Regions from separate parts of the Gottfriedia sp. NPDC057991 genome, predicted to be linked through region 1. Evidence: a T-box and tRNA genes for the amino acid it is inferred to sense, from the RefSeq annotation. Region 1 holds a T-box; the other holds one or more tRNA genes.
What was found. A T-box is a leader RNA that pairs with one kind of tRNA and senses whether it is charged. The one in region 1 lies ahead of ACFVR2_RS00465 (valine--tRNA ligase), so its partner is inferred to be a tRNA-Val.
Positions count from the first base shown of each region.

Region 2: it has a tRNA-Val gene. The T-box ahead of ACFVR2_RS00465 (valine--tRNA ligase) is inferred to sense a tRNA for this amino acid. The anticodon was not compared.

Region 1 is NZ_JBHVQN010000001.1:88,757-99,555, reverse strand. Features, by position in the region: gene ACFVR2_RS00465 (valine--tRNA ligase) at 1-1,626, opposite strand, end outside; T-box leader at 1,682-1,917, opposite strand; gene ACFVR2_RS00460 (sporulation protein) at 2,145-2,909, shown strand; gene ysxE (spore coat protein YsxE) at 3,030-4,061, opposite strand; gene ACFVR2_RS00450 (LysM peptidoglycan-binding domain-containing protein) at 4,148-5,983, opposite strand; gene hemL (glutamate-1-semialdehyde 2,1-aminomutase) at 6,459-7,745, opposite strand; gene hemB (porphobilinogen synthase) at 7,752-8,738, opposite strand; gene ACFVR2_RS00435 (uroporphyrinogen-III synthase) at 8,770-9,534, opposite strand; gene hemC (hydroxymethylbilane synthase) at 9,527-10,459, opposite strand; gene ccsA (cytochrome c biogenesis protein CcsA) at 10,472-10,799, opposite strand, start outside.
Region 2 is NZ_JBHVQN010000002.1:141,516-152,314, forward strand. Features, by position in the region: gene ACFVR2_RS08445 (GNAT family N-acetyltransferase) at 1-13, opposite strand, end outside; gene ACFVR2_RS08450 (YjcG family protein) at 10-525, opposite strand; gene ACFVR2_RS08455 (alpha/beta hydrolase) at 639-1,367, opposite strand; gene ACFVR2_RS08460 (DMT family transporter) at 1,484-2,398, shown strand; gene ACFVR2_RS08465 (TrkH family potassium uptake protein) at 2,563-3,879, shown strand; gene ACFVR2_RS08470 (potassium channel family protein) at 3,892-4,548, shown strand; gene ACFVR2_RS08475 (DUF6944 family repetitive protein) at 4,648-5,814, shown strand; gene ACFVR2_RS08480 (hypothetical protein) at 6,105-6,299, shown strand; tRNA gene ACFVR2_RS08485 (tRNA-Val) at 6,434-6,506, shown strand; gene ACFVR2_RS08490 (hypothetical protein) at 6,879-7,040, shown strand; gene ACFVR2_RS08495 (transglycosylase domain-containing protein) at 7,340-9,421, shown strand; gene ACFVR2_RS08500 (S8 family serine peptidase) at 10,183-10,799, shown strand, end outside.

The sequences.
Region 1 (10,799 bases):
TTTCTCAATAACATCCATTGGGTCAACACCGTTACCAAGTGATTTACTCATTTTACGTCCTTGCTCGTCACGTACTAAGCCATGAATTAATACATCGTTAAATGGACGTTTACCTGTAAATTCAATACCTTGGAAAATCATTCTTGATACCCAGAAGAAAATGATATCATAACCAGTTACTAATACATTAGTTGGGAAATAAGCTTGGAAATCCTTACTTTCTTCATTTGGCCAACCTAAAGTTGAGAATGGCCATAATGCTGAACTGAACCAAGTATCTAAAACGTCGTTATCTTGATTCCAATTTTCAATATCAGCTGGTGGCTCTTGATTTACATAAATCTCACCAGTTTCTTTATGGTACCAAGCCGGAATACGATGTCCCCACCATAATTGGCGCGAAATACACCAGTCACGAATATTTTCCATCCAGCGTAAGTAAGTTTTTTCAAAACGATCCGGTACAAATTTTACGTTATCATCAGAATTTTGTAATGCTACTGCAGCATCAGCTAGTGGTTGCATTTTAACAAACCATTGAGTAGATAAATATGGCTCAACAACCGCTCCGCTACGTTCACTATGACCTACAGAATGCATATGCTCTTCGATTTCAACAAGAACACCCATCTCTTGTAAATCTTTAACGATTTGTTTACGGCATTCAAAGCGATCCATACCATTGTATTTTCCTGCTTTTTCATTCATCGTACCATCTTCATTCATTACAAGAATGCGAGGTAAGTCATGACGGTTTCCAACTTCAAAATCATTAGGATCATGAGCAGGAGTAATTTTTACAACTCCAGTACCAAATTCCATATCAACATAATCGTCAGCAATAATTGGAATTTCACGATTAACGATAGGAAGTGTAACTGTTTTACCAACCATTGATTTATATCTTTCGTCCTCTGGATGAACCGCAATTGCAGTATCCCCAAGCATTGTTTCAGGACGAGTAGTTGCAATTTGAATTTTTCCAGTTCCGTCTGTTAACGGATATTGCATATGGTAGAATGCACCTTGAACATCCTTGTAAATAACTTCGATATCAGATAAAGCTGTTTTTGTTGCTGGATCCCAGTTGATGATATATTCACCACGATAGATTAATCCTTTGTTGAATAGCTTAACGAATACTTCTTTTACTGCATCAGATAGACCTTCATCTAATGTGAAGCGTTCACGAGAGTAATCTAAACCTAAACCGATTTTTTCCCATTGAGAACGAATGTGGGAAGCATATTCTTCTTTCCACTCCCAAGCTTTTTCTAGGAATTTTTCGCGTCCTAAATCATATCTTGATAAGCCTTCTTCACGTAATTTCGCTTCAACCTTTGCTTGTGTAGCAATACCAGCGTGGTCCATACCAGGTAAGTAAAGTACGTCATAACCTTGCATACGTTTAGTACGAGTTAAAATATCTTGTAATGTTGTATCCCAAGCATGACCTAAGTGTAATTTTCCAGTTACGTTTGGTGGAGGGATTACGATTGTATATTTCGGCTTTTCTGATTCCACTTGTGCTTCAAAGAATTTCCCATCTAACCAAAATTGGTAACGATCTTTTTCAACTAAATTTGGATCATATTTTGTTGGTAATGATTTTTTTGTAGTTTCCATTCGGATTCATCTCCTCTAATAATTATTGAAAAATAAAAAAACTCCACTCATCCTTGAAAAGGACGAATGGAGTTGAATTCGCGGTACCACCTTTTTTTGTCAGAAAAAACTAGTGTTTAACTGACACACTTAAAAAAGATAACGGATCATCCGGTAACTTCTAATCACAAAAAGCTTTCGAAGTCACTGCTCAAGGGCGACATTCCAACTCTATTTTCTAGAAACCTCCCACCAAATGGTTTCCTCTCTGAAGAACTAGTTCGTTGTACTCTTCCCTATCAAAGCATTTCATTATGAATATATGTAATAGTCTACAAAATTTACTTAAGCTTAGTCAACAGTATTTCTTATTTCTTTCTAGATTATTCAATATGTGTCAATATAGTACCATATTTTTTAATACATAAAAAAAATACGAAAAATAATTGTAATGATTATTTAACATTCTGGTATACTAGAACTTATTTAATTATGCGATAATTATATAGTATGTAGATATAATTTTTAGGGGGATATTCATGGGTTTATTTAAAAATACATTAGCTCGTGTTCTCGGAATCGGTGGAACGAGAATCGATACAAAGCTTGAAAAAACAGAATATCAAGCTGGTGAACGAGTAAAAGGTGAATTATATATAAAAGGTGGACGAGTTAAACAAGAGCTAGATTCCGTCTTTTTACATGTAATGACTGAATATCAAGTTGAATCAAATGATAAGATTATTAATAAGAATGGTACTTTACAAAAATTTATCGTATCAGTTGATCGTATAATAAATGCAAATGAAGAAGTTGTTATTCCTTTCTTTTTCACCTTATCTGAAAATACACCAGTATCACTTCACAAATCCCATATTTGGATTAAAACTCATTTAGAAATAGAAAAAGCTGTTGACCAATATGATGCTGATGGAGTTCAAGTAGTTCCTTCAGTTGGCTTAAAAACAGTAATCCAAGCACTTCAAGAAGAAGGATTTGTATTAAGAGATAGTGAAAACAAAAAGAAATATGGAAAAATTATTCAAGAATTTGAATTTTATCCAATGAATGGCGAATTCCGTGGAAAATTAGAGGAGGTTGAAGTTAACTATTTAAGCTTTGACAAAACAGTTGACATAATTCTTCAACTTAATCAAAAACAAAAAGAAACAACAAGTAAGTTTTCTAAGTTATTTGGTACTGATGAAAATAATGTTCGAATCTCTTTTTCAAAGGATCATATTACGGACAAGGATTTTGTACGTAAAAGTGTAGTAAATGCTATTAAACGTCATGTAAAATAATAAATATAAAAAAACATCTATCCATGTACTCTCCAACACCATTAGTTGTTGCTAACATTAATGCGGTGATACATTTTTTGGATAGATGTTTTTATTTTTTCTAAACTATGCAGTCTGAATTCATAAATCATCTATAGATTTCGCTGCTTCAATATCCTCTTGAATTTTAGAGACAAAATATTCAATATTAATCATATGCCAATATGCATTTAATAAATCTCTTACATTATCTTTTTCATTATTAACCTCTGATCGCTTTAAATATTTGGAAATTTTTGAAGCAAACTGAGTTGGATATGCCATATAGCTTAAAAATAACATTCTTTCCTCTTCTCTTAATGAAAAATTCTTCTCATACATATTAAGCCAATTATTACGATCAGATTGCTGAATAGGATAGGTTTTAAAAGAATTCTTATAATAGTTAGCTAAGTCTTGAATTGGTGTAGTTTCTTGTGCATTTTCTAGATTGATAAAGACGCCTTCACCTCTTTTATTTACAAGAAAGTGCGAAATAGATAAATTTCCATGGTTCATGACAACTCTAGTATTTTCAGTTTCCTTCATTTTTTTAAACCATTCATCTAACTGCCCCTTAGCAAATTGATGTGCACTTAATATTTTATGAAAATACGTACAATAACTTAGTTCATAAGGTGACATATACCAATTGCCTTCAGCAGCTTCAATGAAATTTTCCAATACATCTTTATCTTTACTCCATCTTTTTGTTAACGTATCATAATGGATTTGTAATTGATCTTTATCTACCTTTTTCTCTTTTTGTGTACTGTTGTGCATCTTACCTAGTGAAGTAAACATTCGTTGAAAATGTAAATTCTCATCTGACTTTTCATCAACACTTTCAATCCATGGCATTAAATAATAATGCTTCGTATTAAATTCAACAATATAATCTCCGCTTTGGGTATGATAAATTGGTACAACATTTCGAAAGCCTTTATCTTGTAAAGAACGAACATTATCAATTAAATTATTTCTATAAACTCGATTTACATTTGCCTCTTTTAGTGCAAATACACCTTGATTCGTATAGATCTTAACTACTTTACCAACCGTTTCAAAATAATTTGGGACAATATGATACTGTGCTAAAATGACGCTTATTTCATCTTTAGGTTTTCTATACAAGATGCGTCACTCTCACTTTCTAAATGCGTAAAAGCCTTGTATTAGTAGACAAGTGTCTTAACTAATACAAAGCTCTCACCATATTGTTATTGTTTTATAGCAGTTACAGGAATATAAATGATTTGCCCTTCTGATAAAAATTCATCATTCAAGTTATTAACACGATTTAACTGTTGAGTTTGAAGGTTATATTTTTTAGCTACGGATTCAATTGTATCTCCATTTTGAGCTAAATATAATTTTAATTTAGTATAAGAATCTTCTCTTCCTTCGCCAGTAAACAAACTTGAAAGTAGATTGTCACTTTTAACACTTCTTGCTTCGCTTACTTCTTCTTTTACTTCCTTGTTTACAACTGGTTCAGCTTTTATTTCTACTTTTGGTAATTCAGGTGGTGCTACTTGATGCTCTACTTGAGCTTGATAATAATCCGCATAATAAGGTGGTGTTTGACGAACATCATTTGGATTCGCAAAAGAATTTTCTTGATTTACTTGAGGGAATGGATTTTGATAGAATTGTTGCTGATTTTGATTAGATGCAAATGGTGCTTGCTGAAATTGTTGGTTAACATATGGTTGATAGTTTTGCTCTAAAGTTCGATTATATAGTTCTTCATATTTTTCAATTTCTTTTTGTGCATTGCTTTCGTTATTAGCATTTTGCAAAGTGCTAAAATCATTATCTAAGAAGCTAGGTCTACTATTTAAAGAATTGTTTAAATAACTGTGTACATTAAAATCATTATTCAAGAAACTAGGTCGTTCATTATACGGATTATTTACATTGTTAGATACCTGTGCATCATTTTCACTTTGACTAGCTTCTGCATCATTATTATTCATTAAGAAGCTCGGGGTTTGATCAACGGCTTGTGGTTCCATTGCTTGCGGCTCCACTGCTTGTGGTTCCATTGCTTGTGGTTCCATTGCTTGTGGTTCCATTGCTTGTGGTTCCATTGCTTCAGCTGATATATTAAAGCCCCTAAATACTTCTTCATATTCTTCTTCCTCTTGAGCTTCTGATTGTTCTTCAAACTGTTCTGATTGCTCTGACTGAGCCATAATTTCAACATTAAATTGTTCTTCTACTTGGTGTTCCTCTTCAAAACTTTGTTCATTACTTTCTTCTAACTCATAGTAATGTTCCACTTCATTTTCAACTGCTTCGACTCGATCATCAACTACTTCTTCAGGCTGAAAAACCTCTAAGTAAGTAGGTTGCCCAGGATATGTGTCTTGTTCTTCTTGTTCATCATTTTCTTCAAGGGATTGAATCCAATCACTGCCATAAAGATTATCTTGTTCACTTGTTTCCTGTTCCGAAGTTGGTTGATGAAAGAACTGGAATTGTTCTTCTTGTTCTCTTTCTTGCTGATACTCATATCCTTCATTTCCTTCATTACTTGAGCGATATTCATTTTCGTATGAGTAGCTATTATATTGCTCATACCCTCTTTGTTCTTGATAAGTTTCTACTGCTCTATTATGGTCATGTAGACCAGAAATACATAAATCAGCAGCAATTTGAATACTTCCTTTTTCAGCTAATTGATAATCAAATGTCTCTACAGAAACACATAGATTTTCAAGATCAGTAATTCTAGTTAATGGTATTGAAATATCTACAGGGAACTGATGACTCAATTCACAACTTCCATCTTCAAGAGCGACTACATTTTCAATCATTCTTGAAGGTGCTAATTCTCTTAATGAGTAATAATCACCTTGATTCGCCAAATCAGGTGTGTAATTACCTTCTAAGGTTAAGACACCCTTCACCTGAACATATTCTTCAAATTGCTGTATAGTAATGTCTGGATTTAACGAGAGTGACCTAACCTCTTTAACTTCCTGTCCTTTTTGGAACCAGACAGTTTCTTTCAATGAAAAGCGAATATTTGTTTGATTTTCTGAAGACACCTTAATGTCCTCCTCTCATCGTCCAATTTGGTCTATGACATTACATTTTTATGAAAGAAACGGAAAATTTATGAAGAAAAGATTGTTATTTTATATTAAGAAAGGTTTAATAATCGCAGGATTAAAGAAAAACAGTGAAAAAGGAATAGGAAAAAGAAAAATCAAAAGCAAGATTTAGGAAGCACTGGACGAATTGTATCAGGAAAACTAAAGAGAAAAATGTCTAATCATATTAGCGATTCCATAATTTTATTTTTTCTTTGTAGTTTCACCTCAACTTTTTGCATAGATCGTCATCTTATTTGCAGCTTCTCCTCATCTATTTTTGCACAGATCGTCATCTTATTTGCGATTCTCTATATCTATTTGTTGCTTGAACTTCTCTATTTTTCTCTACAATCGTTCTACTGAAGCTTTACCAACTCTATTTTTCTATAAAAAAATGGTGCCTCTAAAAAGAGGACACCACTTTAAATTAAACTAATTGCGAAAATGCGTATTCAGCAGCTGCAATCGTTTTTTGAATATCTTCGTCTGTATGTGAAGTTGATAGGAATAGACCTTCAAATTGGGATGGTGGTAAGAAGACACCTTGTTCAGCCATTAGTTGATAGTATTTAGCAAACATTTCTAAATTAGAAGTTTTTGCTGCTTCGTAATTTTCAACTTTTTCATTTGTGAAGAAGAATCCAACCATTGAACCTGCACGATTAATACAATGTGGAATATTGTATTTTTCAGCTGCAGCTTTATAACCTGCTTCTAAAAGATCAGCTTTACGGTTAAATTCTACATAATCTTCTTTAGATAGCTGACTTAATGTTTCGAAACCAGCCGTCATCGCTAAAGGATTTCCTGAAAGAGTTCCAGCTTGATAAATTGGGCCACTTGGAGCAATTTGATTCATGATTTCAGCTTTACCACCATATGCACCTACTGGTAAACCTCCACCGATCACTTTTCCTAAGCAAGTGATATCAGGTGTTACACCAAAATGACCTTGAGCACAATTATAACCTACACGGAAGCCAGTCATTACTTCATCAAATATCAATAATGTACCGTATTGAGTTGTAATCTCTCTTAAGCCTTCTAAGAATCCTTCAACTGGTGGAACAACACCCATATTACCTGCAACTGGCTCAACAATAACCGCTGCTAGGTCATCTCCAAATTGTTCAAAAGCATATCTTATACTTTCTAAATCATTATAAGGAACAGTGATTGTATTAGATGCAACACCTTCAGGTACACCAGGGCTATCTGGTAATCCAAGTGTAGCTACACCAGAACCAGCTTTAATTAATAAGGAATCACCATGTCCGTGGTAGCATCCTTCAAATTTTAAAATTTTGTTTCGACCAGTAAATCCGCGAGCAAGACGTAATGCACTCATTGTCGCTTCTGTTCCTGAGTTAACCATTCGAACAACTTCTATCGAAGGTACTCTTTCGATCACAAGCTTAGCTAATTCTGTTTCTTTTAATGTTGGTGCCCCAAAGCTAGTTCCAGTTTCTGCTGTTCGTTTTAAACCTTCAACTACACGCTCATTTGAGTGACCTAAAATTAGAGGTCCCCATGATAGTACATAATCAATATACTCATTTCCGTCAATATCATATATTTTAGAACCTTTTCCATGGCTCATAAAAATTGGTGACATATTAACACTTTTAAAAGCACGTACAGGACTATTTACTCCACCAGGAAGTACTTGTTTTGCCTCTTCAAACGCTTTAATTGACTTGTTATATGATCTCATTTATTATTACTTCCCTTCTGATAACCATCTGCAAGCATCTTTAGCATGATAAGTCATAATCATATCTGCACCAGCACGTTTCATACTAATTAATTTTTCCATTACTACCTTTTCTTCTTCAATCCAGCCATTTAAAGCAGCAGCTTTAACCATTGCATATTCTCCACTAACATTATAAGCAACGATAGGTTGGTGATAGTTATTTCTGATATCACGAATGATATCTAAATACGAAAGAGCTGGTTTAATGATTAAGAAATCTGCACCTTCAACTGTATCTGATTCTGCTTCACGGAACGCTTCTAAACGATTTGCAGGGTCCATTTGGTATGCCTTACGATCACCTTGCCCTGGAGCACTTTGAGCTGCCTCACGGAATGGTCCATAAAATGCTGAAGCATATTTTACTGCATATGACATAATTGGAATATTATCAAATCCAGCTTCATCTAATGCATGACGAATTGTTGCTACAAATCCATCCATCATATTTGAAGGGGCAATAATATCTGCGCCAGCTTGTGCTTGGCTTACTGCTGTTTTTGCTAATAGTATTAACGATTCATCATTATTAACATACCCATCTTCTAAAACTCCACAATGTCCATGATCTGTATACTCACATAAACATGTATCTGCAATAACAATCATTTCAGGATATTGTTCTTTCGTTTGTGAAATCGCACGTTGAACGATTCCAGTTGCACAGTAAGCTTCTGAACCTACTGCGTCTTTTACATCAGGAATACCAAAGAATATGACAGATTTTATTCCTAATGATGCAATTTCATCCATTTCTTTTTTTAATTCATCTAACGAAAATTGAAATACACCGGGCATTGAACTAATAGGATTTTTTACCCCTTGTCCTTCAACAACAAAAAGTGGATAAATAAAATCTTCTTTATGTAAATGTGTCTCTCTAACCATAGAGCGTAATGCTTGTGTGCTTCTTAAACGGCGGTGACGATCAAACGGAATAGAATAAGTCATTTTTTTCTCCTTCTTTTTAAAGACGATCTGATCACTCAATATCATCTACTATTTTTTTAATTAAAGCCTCTGTTGTAAATTTACTAGGAACAATAATATTATTCAAACCTTTTTCTCTAGCTTTTTGTGCGGTTACTTCGCCGATACAAGCAATTTGAATGTTTTTTAAATCTTCCATACTAATTGCATTTCCAATCAAAAAACAAAACTGTTCTACACTAAATGGATTCAAAAATGTAATCACATCTAGCTTTTTATTTATTAATAAATTTAACAGTTCATTTTTAATACCTAGATTTGCAATGGTCTCATAAACAGTTAATAAATTAACTACATGACCATTTTCTCCTAGTATTTTGGGTACGTTATCACTCGCTAAAGAGCCACGTAAAAATAAAAATTTTGTTCCTTTTTCTACTATGTAACTTAACTCAGAAGCAAATGTTTTACCAGTAAATTGACTTGGAAGGAAAGCTACTTCAAATCCTTCTTCAATTAATCGATTCTTTGTTTTTTCCCCAACAGCACCAATTTTTTTTTGAAGAGTTTTTTGTTTAAGATCCTTTGTAATGTTTTGCACAAAGTAATTTACTGAATTAATACTTGTGAATAAAATCCATTCTGAATCAATAACTAATTTTTCCAATTCATTAATTGAAATATCACTTTTAACTATCTTTTGAAGTGGAAGATTAATAGGACATCCACCAAACTGATGAATTAATTGATTGAATTCATCAGCTTGTTGCTCTGCCCTTGTCACTAATATTTTCATTCCATTTAAGGAATTATTCATCCGCTGCCTCTTTTACAGTATCAATAATATCCTTTGCTCCACGTTCAATTAATAGATTTGCAGCTTTTTCACCAATTTCAGTTGGGTCAGTACCTTTTACAGTTTCTTTTAAGATAATTGTTCCATCTGGTTTAGCTACTAATGCAGTTAACGAGATTTCATTATTGTCATCGATCGTTGCAAATCCAGCAATAGGAACTTGGCAACCACCTTCCATTTTATGAAGAAATACACGTTCAGCTTCTACTGTTGTATATGTTAATTCATCATTCAGTCTATTTAATAATTCACGGATTTCTGTATCATTTTCACGACATTCGATAGCAAGTGAACCTTGGCCTACTGCTGGTACACAGATTGTTTCATCAATGTATTCAGTTATACTTTCTTCAGCCCAACCCATTCTTGTTAAACCAGCTGCTGCAAGAATAATCGCATCATATTCATGATCCTTTAGCTTTTGAATACGTGTATCAATATTTCCACGAATCCATTTGATTTGTAGATCAGGACGAACTGCTTTAATTTGAGCACTTCTCCTTAAACTACTTGTACCGACAATTGATCCTTCTTCAAGTTCCATTAATCCTTTTCCACTATTTGAAAGTAGTGCATCTCTTGGATCAACACGTTTTGGAGTACATCCAATCATCAAACCTTCAGGTAAAATAGCCGGCATATCCTTCATACTATGTACAGCTAAATCAATTTCACTCGTTAGCATTGCATGTTCAATTTCTTTAACGAATAAACCTTTTCCTCCAACCTTTGAAAGCGTTACATCAAGGATTACATCACCTTTTGTAACGATTTCCTTTAACTCAAATTCATAATCAGGTGCTACTTCTTTTAGTTTCTCTACAAACCATTTAGTTTGTGTTAATGCTAGTTTACTTCTTCTTGTACCAACTATTATTTTACGCATAGTTACATCTCCTTACGTACTCCATAAATGAAACTTTGAATATAGATTTGAAACAACATAATTTCCGAACAAAACTAAGAAGCAACAGATGTTAAATATGCAAAGAGATTTGCCATAGAAACGGTTGCTTACCTTTAAATACATAAATGTACTATACATGATTAAAACGAAAAATGAGCCTATTACTTTCATATCATACCAAACAAATGTGTGTAATCGAATACTTGCCCAAATAACACCTAAAATAAGGGAAGTTAGCATTAGTGGAACTCCAAATAAGTTAAATGTAATAAACATTTTTTCCAACTTACCTAAACTCCCCAATTTCTTTAAATGTGTA
Region 2 (10,799 bases), on a different contig from region 1:
TGCGAATGCTCATTTTTTTGCTCCTAATTTAAATGTTTCATACACTTCCCAAGCACCGTTTTCTAATTGGTAAACTAATTTAAAGTTATCTACTACTTCATTGTAACTAAATTGAATCATACGTAACTGGCCTAGAATATCAGCAAATTCAGCATCTTGTAATTGCTGACCGATTGTAATATGCGGTACGAATGCATAATCTTTAATTTCTGGGAAAGCGCCAGTGTGCATTTTTTCATGAAGCTCTTTTAATGCTTCAACAGGTGTAACTTTTAAATAGATGACATTATTAACTGGTGCAAAAGAACTTACTTTATTAATTTCCAATTCAAATGGTTCAATTTGACTCGCAATTTCATTTAATTGTGAAATAATATTTGGAAGTTGATCTTCACTTAATTCGAATCCACTTCTTAATGTAACATGAGGAGAGATTAACGTATAGGCTGGATCAAAACGTTTTCTATACTCATTAGCCTTTTCTTGAACGAAATTAGATGGAAAAAAAACAACGCCACATTTCATAAAAATTACCTCCTGTTTGCGATACTTTATATTTTAATTTGAAAAAATTAACGAAAGAAAAATAACTAATTTTAATTATACCAAATTTTTTGAAAATCGCTAAGTTTCACGAATTATTTTGCTAAACTAATTTTTAATACATCGTCAAGTTGCTTTTCCCAGTTTGTCCAAGTATGGTCCCCTTCGTATTCTGCATAATGTAATTCTACAGGGAAGTTTGCTAAATATTCTTTTAACTGTAAACCACCTTTGACAAAATTAACCCATTGCTTACTTGGTGTGAAAACATTATCTTCTTGTTTCCCAACAGTTTGAACAATAGAAAGAATTGAATTTAATTTTGTATTTTTTAAAAATGCTATTACATCATCGTTCACAAATGGTGATTGCATAATGACTTGTCCAAATGTATTAGGGTATGTAAATGCAGCTTGTAATGAAACAGTACCACCTAATGAATCGCCGATTAGTGTTCTGCTATGGGCTAATCCAAGTAAAGGTAAATGATCATCTAAATATGGAAGTAATTCTTCAGCTAAAAAACGAATATAGTTTTTTTGACCAGGCTGAGAAGGGTGGTATAGTTTAAAGCGCTCATCTGGTGAAGAATATGGTATTCCTACAATGATTGTAGGTTGAATTGAACCTTCTTTTGTTAATTTTTCAATTACTCGATGAACTTTTCCTAAATTAAAATAATCTTGTCCATCTTGGGCAATTAATAAGTGATGTTTTATTAACGGAGTGTACATGCTTGAATAGTATATTGTAAATGTAATTTCTTTTTTGATGTGCTCACTATATAATGTATGTTCTTCTCTAGTACCATTTGTTTGAATCATAAAATGTCTCCTCTTCTTTTCCCTAGGATGATATAATTAGATGTTACTTCATACGAAAAATTTAGAAAAGTAAAACGTATTAAACGCTTACAAAATAAGTCTAAAAGAGGTGAAACATGAGTAAAAAACAACCTAATGCAATGATGTCATTATTAATTTTGTCCATTGTTGCGATTTCAACTTCAGCTATATTAGCTAAATGGACAAATGCTTCTCCATCTGTTTTAAGCATGTATCGCCTCTGGTTTACATGTATATGGATGCTACCATTTGTATTGAAGCGAAAAAATGAATTAAAAGCTTTAAAAAAATCACATTATAAATCATTCGCTTTAGGTGGATTAATGTTAGCTGTCCATTTTATTTTATGGTATGGTTCATTAGTTTTCACTTCAGTGGCGAGCTCAACGATCATATTAGCTCTTCAGCCATTAGTTGCAATGATTCTTGGATTCTTTGTATTTAAAGAGCGCACGTCTATGCAATCTAAAATATGTATGATGATCGCGATTATTGGTGTATGTCTAATAGGATTCGGTGATATCGGCTTAAGTATGTCAGCATTTAAAGGTGATATTCTTTCATTTCTAAGTGTAATTGCTGCAGTACTCTATTTAATGGTTGGACAAACAACTGTAAAAAATACATCTCATTGGGTGTATAGTTTTTGGGTATTCGCATTTTCAGCTGCATTTTTAACAATCTATAATATCGTAACGATGGATAATTTCTTTGATTACCAATCAAAAGATTGGACCATATTTATTGCATCTGCCATTATTCCTTCATTAGCACATATTATAAATAACTATTTATTAAATTACGTAAATGCTACGACAATCTCAATGAGTATACTCGGGGAACCAGTTGGTGCATCTATTTTAGCGGTTTTCCTTCTTCACGAAATGTTATCATCATTTCAGTTAATCGGCGGTACGATCGTCATTGTGAGTGTATTCTTGTACCTATATCAACAGCAAAAAGAAGTTTCATCAATACAAGTCAAAACAGATAATTCTTCATCAGCTTAGATCTACCAATTAAATTAAAAATTATTTCATAAGGCTTTCAAATCTTTCATATGGTTTGAAAGTTTTTTTGTTTTTTAACTAAAAATAGGTAGAATAGATAATAGCGATTAGAAAAATATTCCATAAACTTTTATCCAGCAAATAAAAGGAGAAAAGAGCTACTTATGAAAAAAAAGAAGAAAAAAGCCAAAAATCCTCTCCATTACATATTTTTTTCTTATATAATCATTACATTTTTATTTTCTTTCTTATACTATCTCCCATTTACGCGAATTTCGAATATAAGTTATATAGACAGTTTATTTGTTTCAACTAGTGCCATTAGTGTGACTGGGCTAACAACAGTAAACTTAGTTGAGACATTTAATGTGTGGGGAAAAATATTATTAATGATTCAAATGGAAATTGGTGCAATTGGAATTGTTGTTTTTATTAGTTACGGTTTTATGATGCTCGGTATACGGATGACGATTTCAAATTTACTAGTGGTTTCTAAGGACCAAAATCAAAGTAGTATTAAGTCAATTAGAAGATTAAGTTTGTCAGTTTTATACACCTCATTATTTTTTCAATTTATAGGTGGGTTATTTTTTTACAGTCAATTTAGGGAGAAATATAACTCAGTAAAAGAAACTTTACTAGTTACTGCATTCCATTCTATTGCAAGCTTCACAAATACAGGCTTTGATTTATTTGGAAATAGTCTAATTTCGTTTCAAAAAAATAATTTAGTTCTAATTGTAACAGCAGCGTTAATTTTTATAGGTGGATTAGGATATCCGACTATTATGGAGTACATCTATAAATACAACAAGAAGAAATCCTTATTTACAAGGATTAATATGCGTCTACATTTTTCGTTTATGATTCTTGGAACAATTGTTTTTTGGCTTTTAGAAAGTGGCCATGCGTTTAAACATTTAAATTTTTTGGATCAATTAACAAACTCATTTTTTTTATCGGTCACAAGTCGAAATGGTGGATATGCACCGCTTGATATTGCAGAACTAACATTGCCCGCGATCTTAATACTTTTAGTGTTGATGTATATAGGTGGAGCTTCATCGAGTGCAGCAGGTGGGATTCGTTTAACAACCGTTTCGGTATTAGCTGCAAAGATGTTTTCCGTTATTAAGTCACAGGAAGATACAATTATTTTTAGAACAAGCGTAAAGAAAGAAGTAGTTGACCGTGCATTTGTTATTGCGATGAGCTTTATCATATTAATCACATCCGCAACAATTTTTATTTCGATTTTTGAACCGTTTCAGTTAGATTTAATTTTACTAGAAGTCATTTCGGCCATTACAAATACCGGATTATCATTAGGAATTACAACAAATATTCATAGCGTGTCAAAAATAGTCTTAATTTTATTAATGTTTATCGGAAGAATTGGGATCTTCACGCTAATTTATTTCGTACTTCGAGTAAATAATCAAAAATTAAAATATGTGGAAAAAGACTTAGCAGTTGGGTAAGGAGGAGATTTTATGCCAAAGCAATATTTGGTAATAGGTGCTGGACGTTTTGGGCGAGGAATTGTAAAAGAATTTGATCGATTAGGTCACGAAGTTGTTGTTTGTGATAAAGATAAAAAGACATTAGATCAATTAGAAGAGTACACAGAATATGCAGTAATTGGCGATTTGCGTGAAGAGTCTATTCTAGAGGATTTAAATGTAAGTCAATTTGATGCAGTATTTGTAGCAATTGGAACGGATTCTTTAGCTTCTATCTTAATTACGAGAAGATTGAAAGAGAGAAAAGTAAAAAGAATTATTTGTAAAGCAAATAACCGTGAAGTTGGTGGGATTTTAGAAAGTATTGGAGCGGATTTAGTTATTTACCCTGAAGAGGAAGCTGGGCATAAAGCGGCACGTATGGAAGCGATGAGTGGAATAATTGAATACATCGAAATTACAAAGAATGTTGCAGGAGTTGAGACGGTCATTCCTGAAAAATTGGTTGGTAAAACATTAAGAGAAATGAGTTTTTCAATGAAATATGGCATTACAGTTGTCCTAATCATCCGCGACGGTGAGCCAATGGTATCGCAAATTGGAGACGTTGTTTTTCAAAGTGGAGATTTAATTTTTATTGTAGGAGAAAAATCAAAAATTGAATTGTTTAAGAAGAAAGTTGGATAAATCAATTAGGGCTTAATTATATTTACCTATTTGGAACGTTTAAACGTTATAGTTGAATATACTAATCCTAAATGACTAATCAAGGATTGGTGTTTTATAATGAGCCAACTTATGGAGGTTATTGGGTCATGGGTGAATGCGATTGGAACAATCAGTTCAGCAATTAGTAGTACACCCATGAGAGGATTAAAAGGAGAAGACCGAAAAGGGTGGGAAGAACTAAGTTTTCATCTAGATTTTGGCGGAAATGCCTTTCAAGCGATCGGAAATATAATAGAAGCTTTTTTAGGAGAACCTAGTGTAATTGAAGATGCAGGTGAAATTATCCAAGCTTCAGGTAATGTCACTGTATTATTTAGTTTATTAGCTGCAGAAGCAGAGGAAGAAAAAGAAGAAGGAGAAAAAGATGCAGATCGAGCAATAAAATTAAATATGACTGGGAATGCCCAACAAGCTTTTGGAGGATTACTAGCAGCTTTAGAGGAATTTAGTGATGATGAATTTGATGTAACAGGTTTTATGGGGAACTTTTTACAGGCAATCGGAAATACATTACAAGTATTAGCTGGTGTGGTAGAGCTAGAAATAGAAGATTTAAAAGACTATTTAGAAGAAACCGGGCAAGTAGAACAACCTAGCGATTTATCAGATGGAGTCATATTTGACGTACTTCAAGAATATCATGGCAGTGCGCCAGTGTCTGAAGCTAGTGAACTATCTGATGGAATTATTTTTGATGAGGTACAGGAATATACTGGAAGATTGCCTGAAAATCATAATGAAAAAATATCAGAACTTGTAAGTGAATCTTCTAATGAAGAAAAATTGAATGAAATTGAATATCTTTTTGGTAGATTACCAGATTACGAACCAATTGAATTACAGGATGAATCAATTTCTAGCCAACAAGGCGAGCCTAGTGATCTGTCTGATGGGGTCATTTTTGATGTGCTCCAACAATATGATTCAGAAACTGAAACAAACCCATTAGTGAAAGAATACGAAGAATTAGCATTACTATTAAAATATAGTGGAAGTTGGATTCAAGCTGGTGGTTCAATCGTATCTGTATTTGCTGAACAAAAAGAGTTATTTAAAAAGAATTCTGAACAAGATGATCAAGATGACAAAGAGGAGAAGACATTAGAAAAGAAGAAAAATTCTAAAAGAAAAAAAAGACAGAAAAAATCAGCGGAGAATAATATAGAACAAAATCAGAAGAAAAGCATGACCTCGGAATATACAGAGGTAAAGAAAAAGAGCTAACAAAAATATGCTATAGTGTGGATGTTAGTTCTAGATACATAGATCATAGAATAAAGCCATTCCGTAAATTTGTTTAAAATAATCTTGTAGAAATAGTAAGAATTTAAGGTATAAATTAGCAGTGGCTGCACATTTACAGAGGAAACAAAATACTCAATAGTAAACGATTTAAAAATTTTTGATTACATAATAGGCAAACAGGAAAATATTAATAATAAAGAGAGTATACCTTCACCACGTTTGGTTAAGGAATATTGGATATTAATATTTAACTATTGGAGAGATCGCCTATGAAAAGTAGAATGATTAAAATCGTTAAAAACTATAAAGTTCAGACGTTTGTATTTGGTGTGGGTGTTTTATTATTGTTCTTAACAATTGTGTTTGGTAGTATTCTATTAAGCAATATACCAAGAGACAAAGATATGAGATGGAAAGATTTAATGCATACAATAAGCGAAATAGAAGCAAAATCGAATAGATGAGCTTTTTTTAAGATTGAACATTACAAACTAGTGGACTTATATTCGAAATTTTTTGTTAAATATAGGTTGAAGAGTTTTAGACAAAACAGTATAATAGACTTAATTAGAGAGAATGATTTCTCCACATATATTACGATTCCATAGCTCAGCTGGGAGAGCACTACCTTGACAGGGTAGGGGTCGCTGGTTCAAGTCCAGTTGGGATCATACGAATGAGAAGGCTCAAACCTAAGTGTATCAAGGGTTTGGGCTTTTTCTTTGTTTTCTATTATTCTTTGTATGAATATTATTCATTGCACAAAGACTGTACATAACTTCACGAGCACATCTCTTAAAACCACCTTTATCTGTAATTTAATCTTGAAATTCCATCATTTCATCAAATTGAGAAGAAATACGATATGTGTAGTTTCTAGTTTTTTCCATTTATTAGTTAGTGAAATATCTAACAACACCTTGTATAATTGTCATAAATCAGACAATAAAAACATAGCTAGTGAGTGAAGTTAAATAAAAGTTATGTAAACGAAGATAGCAGTATACTGTGAAATACCCCGATGAAGGAGGGTATTTTTTTTTGTGAAGACTGGAGCGAAAGAAAGGAATATATACTTGAAAACACTTTATGTTTGTTACACTTGTGAATCCTATATAAAATGGGAAAATGTAACTAAAGGATTAGAAGTTACCATTGAAGAGATTCGGATTGAAGTGATTAGTATATTGTTGAAGTATGATTAATTTATTCTGAAAAATGATAAAGGGTATAGTTTGATCGATTCCTCTTTAGTAAGGTATGTACATATTGTTGATGAGAAGAAGGAATCAAAGAAAGTAAATCATATTTAATACAAGCTTTTATTCAGTAAAGGGTAAATGTTGTTGATAGCTCTTCTTTGTTTATGTTATCACTCTATGAATTAACAAAGCAAAGAGATGGATAGGATAAAGAAGATTATTGGATGTACCATTTAGCAAATGATAAGCATTTTTTACAGATAAATGAGAAACAGCTACATTAATTTAAAGGGGAAAACAGTATGGGGAGAATAGAGAGAAGACAGCAAAGAAAATTATCAAAGAAACTATGGACCCGTTTATCTTCCAAAGGCTTCCTTTTCAAAATATTATCGACAGCTGCAGCATTAGCTGTATGCTGTTTTTTCATTCTGAATATCTTGATTTGGACAAGTGATGTAAGTAAATTGGAAGAACCTGCGCCACAGCCAACAATCATTTATGATCAAAAAGGAAAAGCCGCGAGCAAGATTTCAGTATCGAACATCGAGGGAGTCAGCATAAAGCAAATTCCTAAAAGTATGATACATGCCGTTATTGCAACTGAAGATCAACGCTTTTACAAGCATAATGGTATTAACTATTTCGGGATTGCAAAGGCGCTACTTAAAAACTTAATAAGCGGAAAGGTTGTAGCAGGAGGAAGTACAATCACGCAACAGTTAGCCAAAAATGCTTTTTTAACACAAGAGCGTACCTATACAAGAAAGCTAAAAGAACTGATTCTGACTAAAAAGATTGAACGAGTATACTCAAAAGATGAAATTTTAGAGCGTTATTTGGATCAGATCTATTTCGGAGAAGGGGCTTGGGGAATTCAGCGTGCAGCCCAAGTGTATTTTGGAAAAGATGCGAATCAGTTAACAATAAGCGAGTCAGCGATGTTAGCGGGGATCATTAAGGCTCCTTCTAACCTGTCGCCATTTAAAAATTTCGATAAAGCAATTAATCGTAGAAATACTGTGTTGGCATTAATGGAAAATGAAGGCTATATTAGTCAAAGTGAAGCAGAGAAGGCTAAGGCACAAACAATTGTATTAGCAGATAAGAAAAGCAAAGATTACCAAGGGAAATATCCGTATTATGTAGATGCTATTATTGATGAGGCGATTAATAAATATCATCTGACACCAAACGAGGTACTTTCAGGAGGACTCCATATTTATACGGAATTGAATCCTACCATTCAAAGAGCTGTTGAAGATGTGTATAAAAATAACAATTTGTTTCCTAAAAGTCAGTCTGATCAAACCATTCAAAGCGGAGCCATTCTAATTAACCCTTCAACAGGAGGTATTACTGCTCTTGTTGGCGGACGCGGTGACCATACTTTCAGGCAATTTAACCGTGCCACTCAATTAAAACGTCAGCCTGGGTCCACAATGAAACCATTGGCAACTTATACTCCAGCGTTGGAACAAGGATATGATATTTTTGATACCTTAGAAGATCACCCTATTAATATTAATGGCTATCAACCTCAAAACTCTGACAATCAATTTCATGGAGAAGTTACGATGTATGACGCACTTATCCATTCTTATAATGTACCTGCTGTTTGGTTATTGCAAAAAATAGGATTAGAAAATGGGGTGAATGCAGTAAAGCGTTTTGGGATTCCATTAGATAAAAAAGATCAGACTCTTGGTCTAGCTCTTGGAGGTATGAATGAAGGAACATCGCCTTTAAAAATGGCTCAAGCATTTTCCACCTTTCCAAATAACGGAATTATGGTAGAAGCACACGCGATTCAAAAAATTGAGAATGCAGATGGTGAGACGATTGGGAAATGGGATAAAAAACAAACTCGGGTAACCGAGGCATCCATCGCTCAAAAAATTACATTTATGCTCAAGGGTGTTGTCAAAGAGGGAACAGGAGTTAAAGCACAAATAGCAGGCAGAGATATTGCAGGTAAAACAGGAACTACTCAGCTGCCTTTTTCCACTGAGAACGGGGCAAAAGACCATTGGTTTGTAGGGTATACTCCAAACATCGTTGGGGCTGTTTGGTTAGGCTATGATAAAACAGATAAAAATCATTATTTGACATCATCAAGTAGTCAAACCGCGACAGTAATATTTAAAGAAATTATATTGAAATCTGGAAAAGAAATTCCGCCCAATAAGTTCGATCTATCACTGCTTGTAAAGAATTATAAAAAACAATTAGAAAAGAAAAAGAAACAAGAGGAAAAGTACAGAGAAGAAGAGAAAGTGCAAGATGATAATTGGAAAGAAAACAAGCATGAAAAGAAGGAGCATAAAAATAAAGGTAAACATAAAGGCAAGAATAAAGGTAAAGGTAAAAAAGGGAAGGACTAAAGAAGCAACCCGACAAAATTAAAAGTAGAGTTTAGTAAATCTATATTATAGGCAATAAATAAATTACGTTAAATAAAAAAGTCACGTTTACTTTCTGGATTATATAATACTATCTAATGCAAAACCCATCTGTAACAAATGCACCAGTTCCAGTTAAAAAGTATAAAGGTTATACACTTCAAGATATTAAAACATCACTAGGCATTAAATAATTATTCATTTGATCCACTTAACTCATTCGTTAAGTGGATTTTTTTGCATTGGTAGTAAAAAAATGGGTCTTATTACTTATCTATCAATCTAAAAAAGGATGATTGATTCTCTTTGTATCTAATGATAATCAGTACTTAATACCCTGTGGGGTAAAAAATGAAAAGAATCGAATTTAAGGTATATTTTCCCAACCTAGTAAAGTGCACGCTACCATTGAATTTGATAATGTATTACTAGAAATTTTATTTCTGATATTTCAGAAAAATAATATAGTATATTCAGATTTATGAATTTTTTCCCCATTAACAGACTTTTTATCTCTCAATATAATAAGGTTTACAAGTAAGTCTTTCATCAAATTGAATTACATTATTGTAATGAATCGTGGGGGCTTATGAAGAGAAAATAACCCATTTTCCAAAAAGGGTTAGGTCTTATAACATACAGAAACTCAAGTTATCTTGCAGTTCATATCTACTAATCACTCTAAAATGATTTCAAGTCAAGACTACTCTCTTCAAATTACTAGATTGGGAGTGTGGAAGAATTTGAGAAAAAGAAAAGTATTTCCGTACAAAGTAATTTCAACCGTGTTTTTATCAGCTATGTTATTATCAACTACTGTCTTTGCTGAAAGTTACGACAATGGAACAGATTCTACAAGTGATGTTTCGCAACCGAATATAGCAGATATACTTAAAAAAGGTTTTGCAGATGAACAAAATCAAGATACAGGTGACTATTCAAATGTATATTCTAAAGAAAATCAATTAACAAATCAGTTTCAACCAAATGAAAAAGTACGAATTATCGTCGAGGTTGAAAGTCCTGATGTATCAACAACAGCTTCGGAAGAAACCAAAGAGAAAAAATTTAAAGAAAAACAAGATCAAGTCATTAATAAACTGAATAAAACGAAAGATAAGCCCCATGTTAAACATAGATTCTTTAAAGGTTTAAACGGTTTCAGTATGGAAACAGAATACAAAAATGTAAAAGATATTCAAAATGAACAAGGTGTGAAGAATGTACATATTGCAAGAGTTTTCCAACCATCGATGGCAGCAAGTAAAGAATTAGTACAAGCTCAAAAAGTATGGGAGCAATATGGTTACAAAGGTGAAGGGTTAGTTGTAGGTGTAGTCGATTCAGGTATCGACTGGAC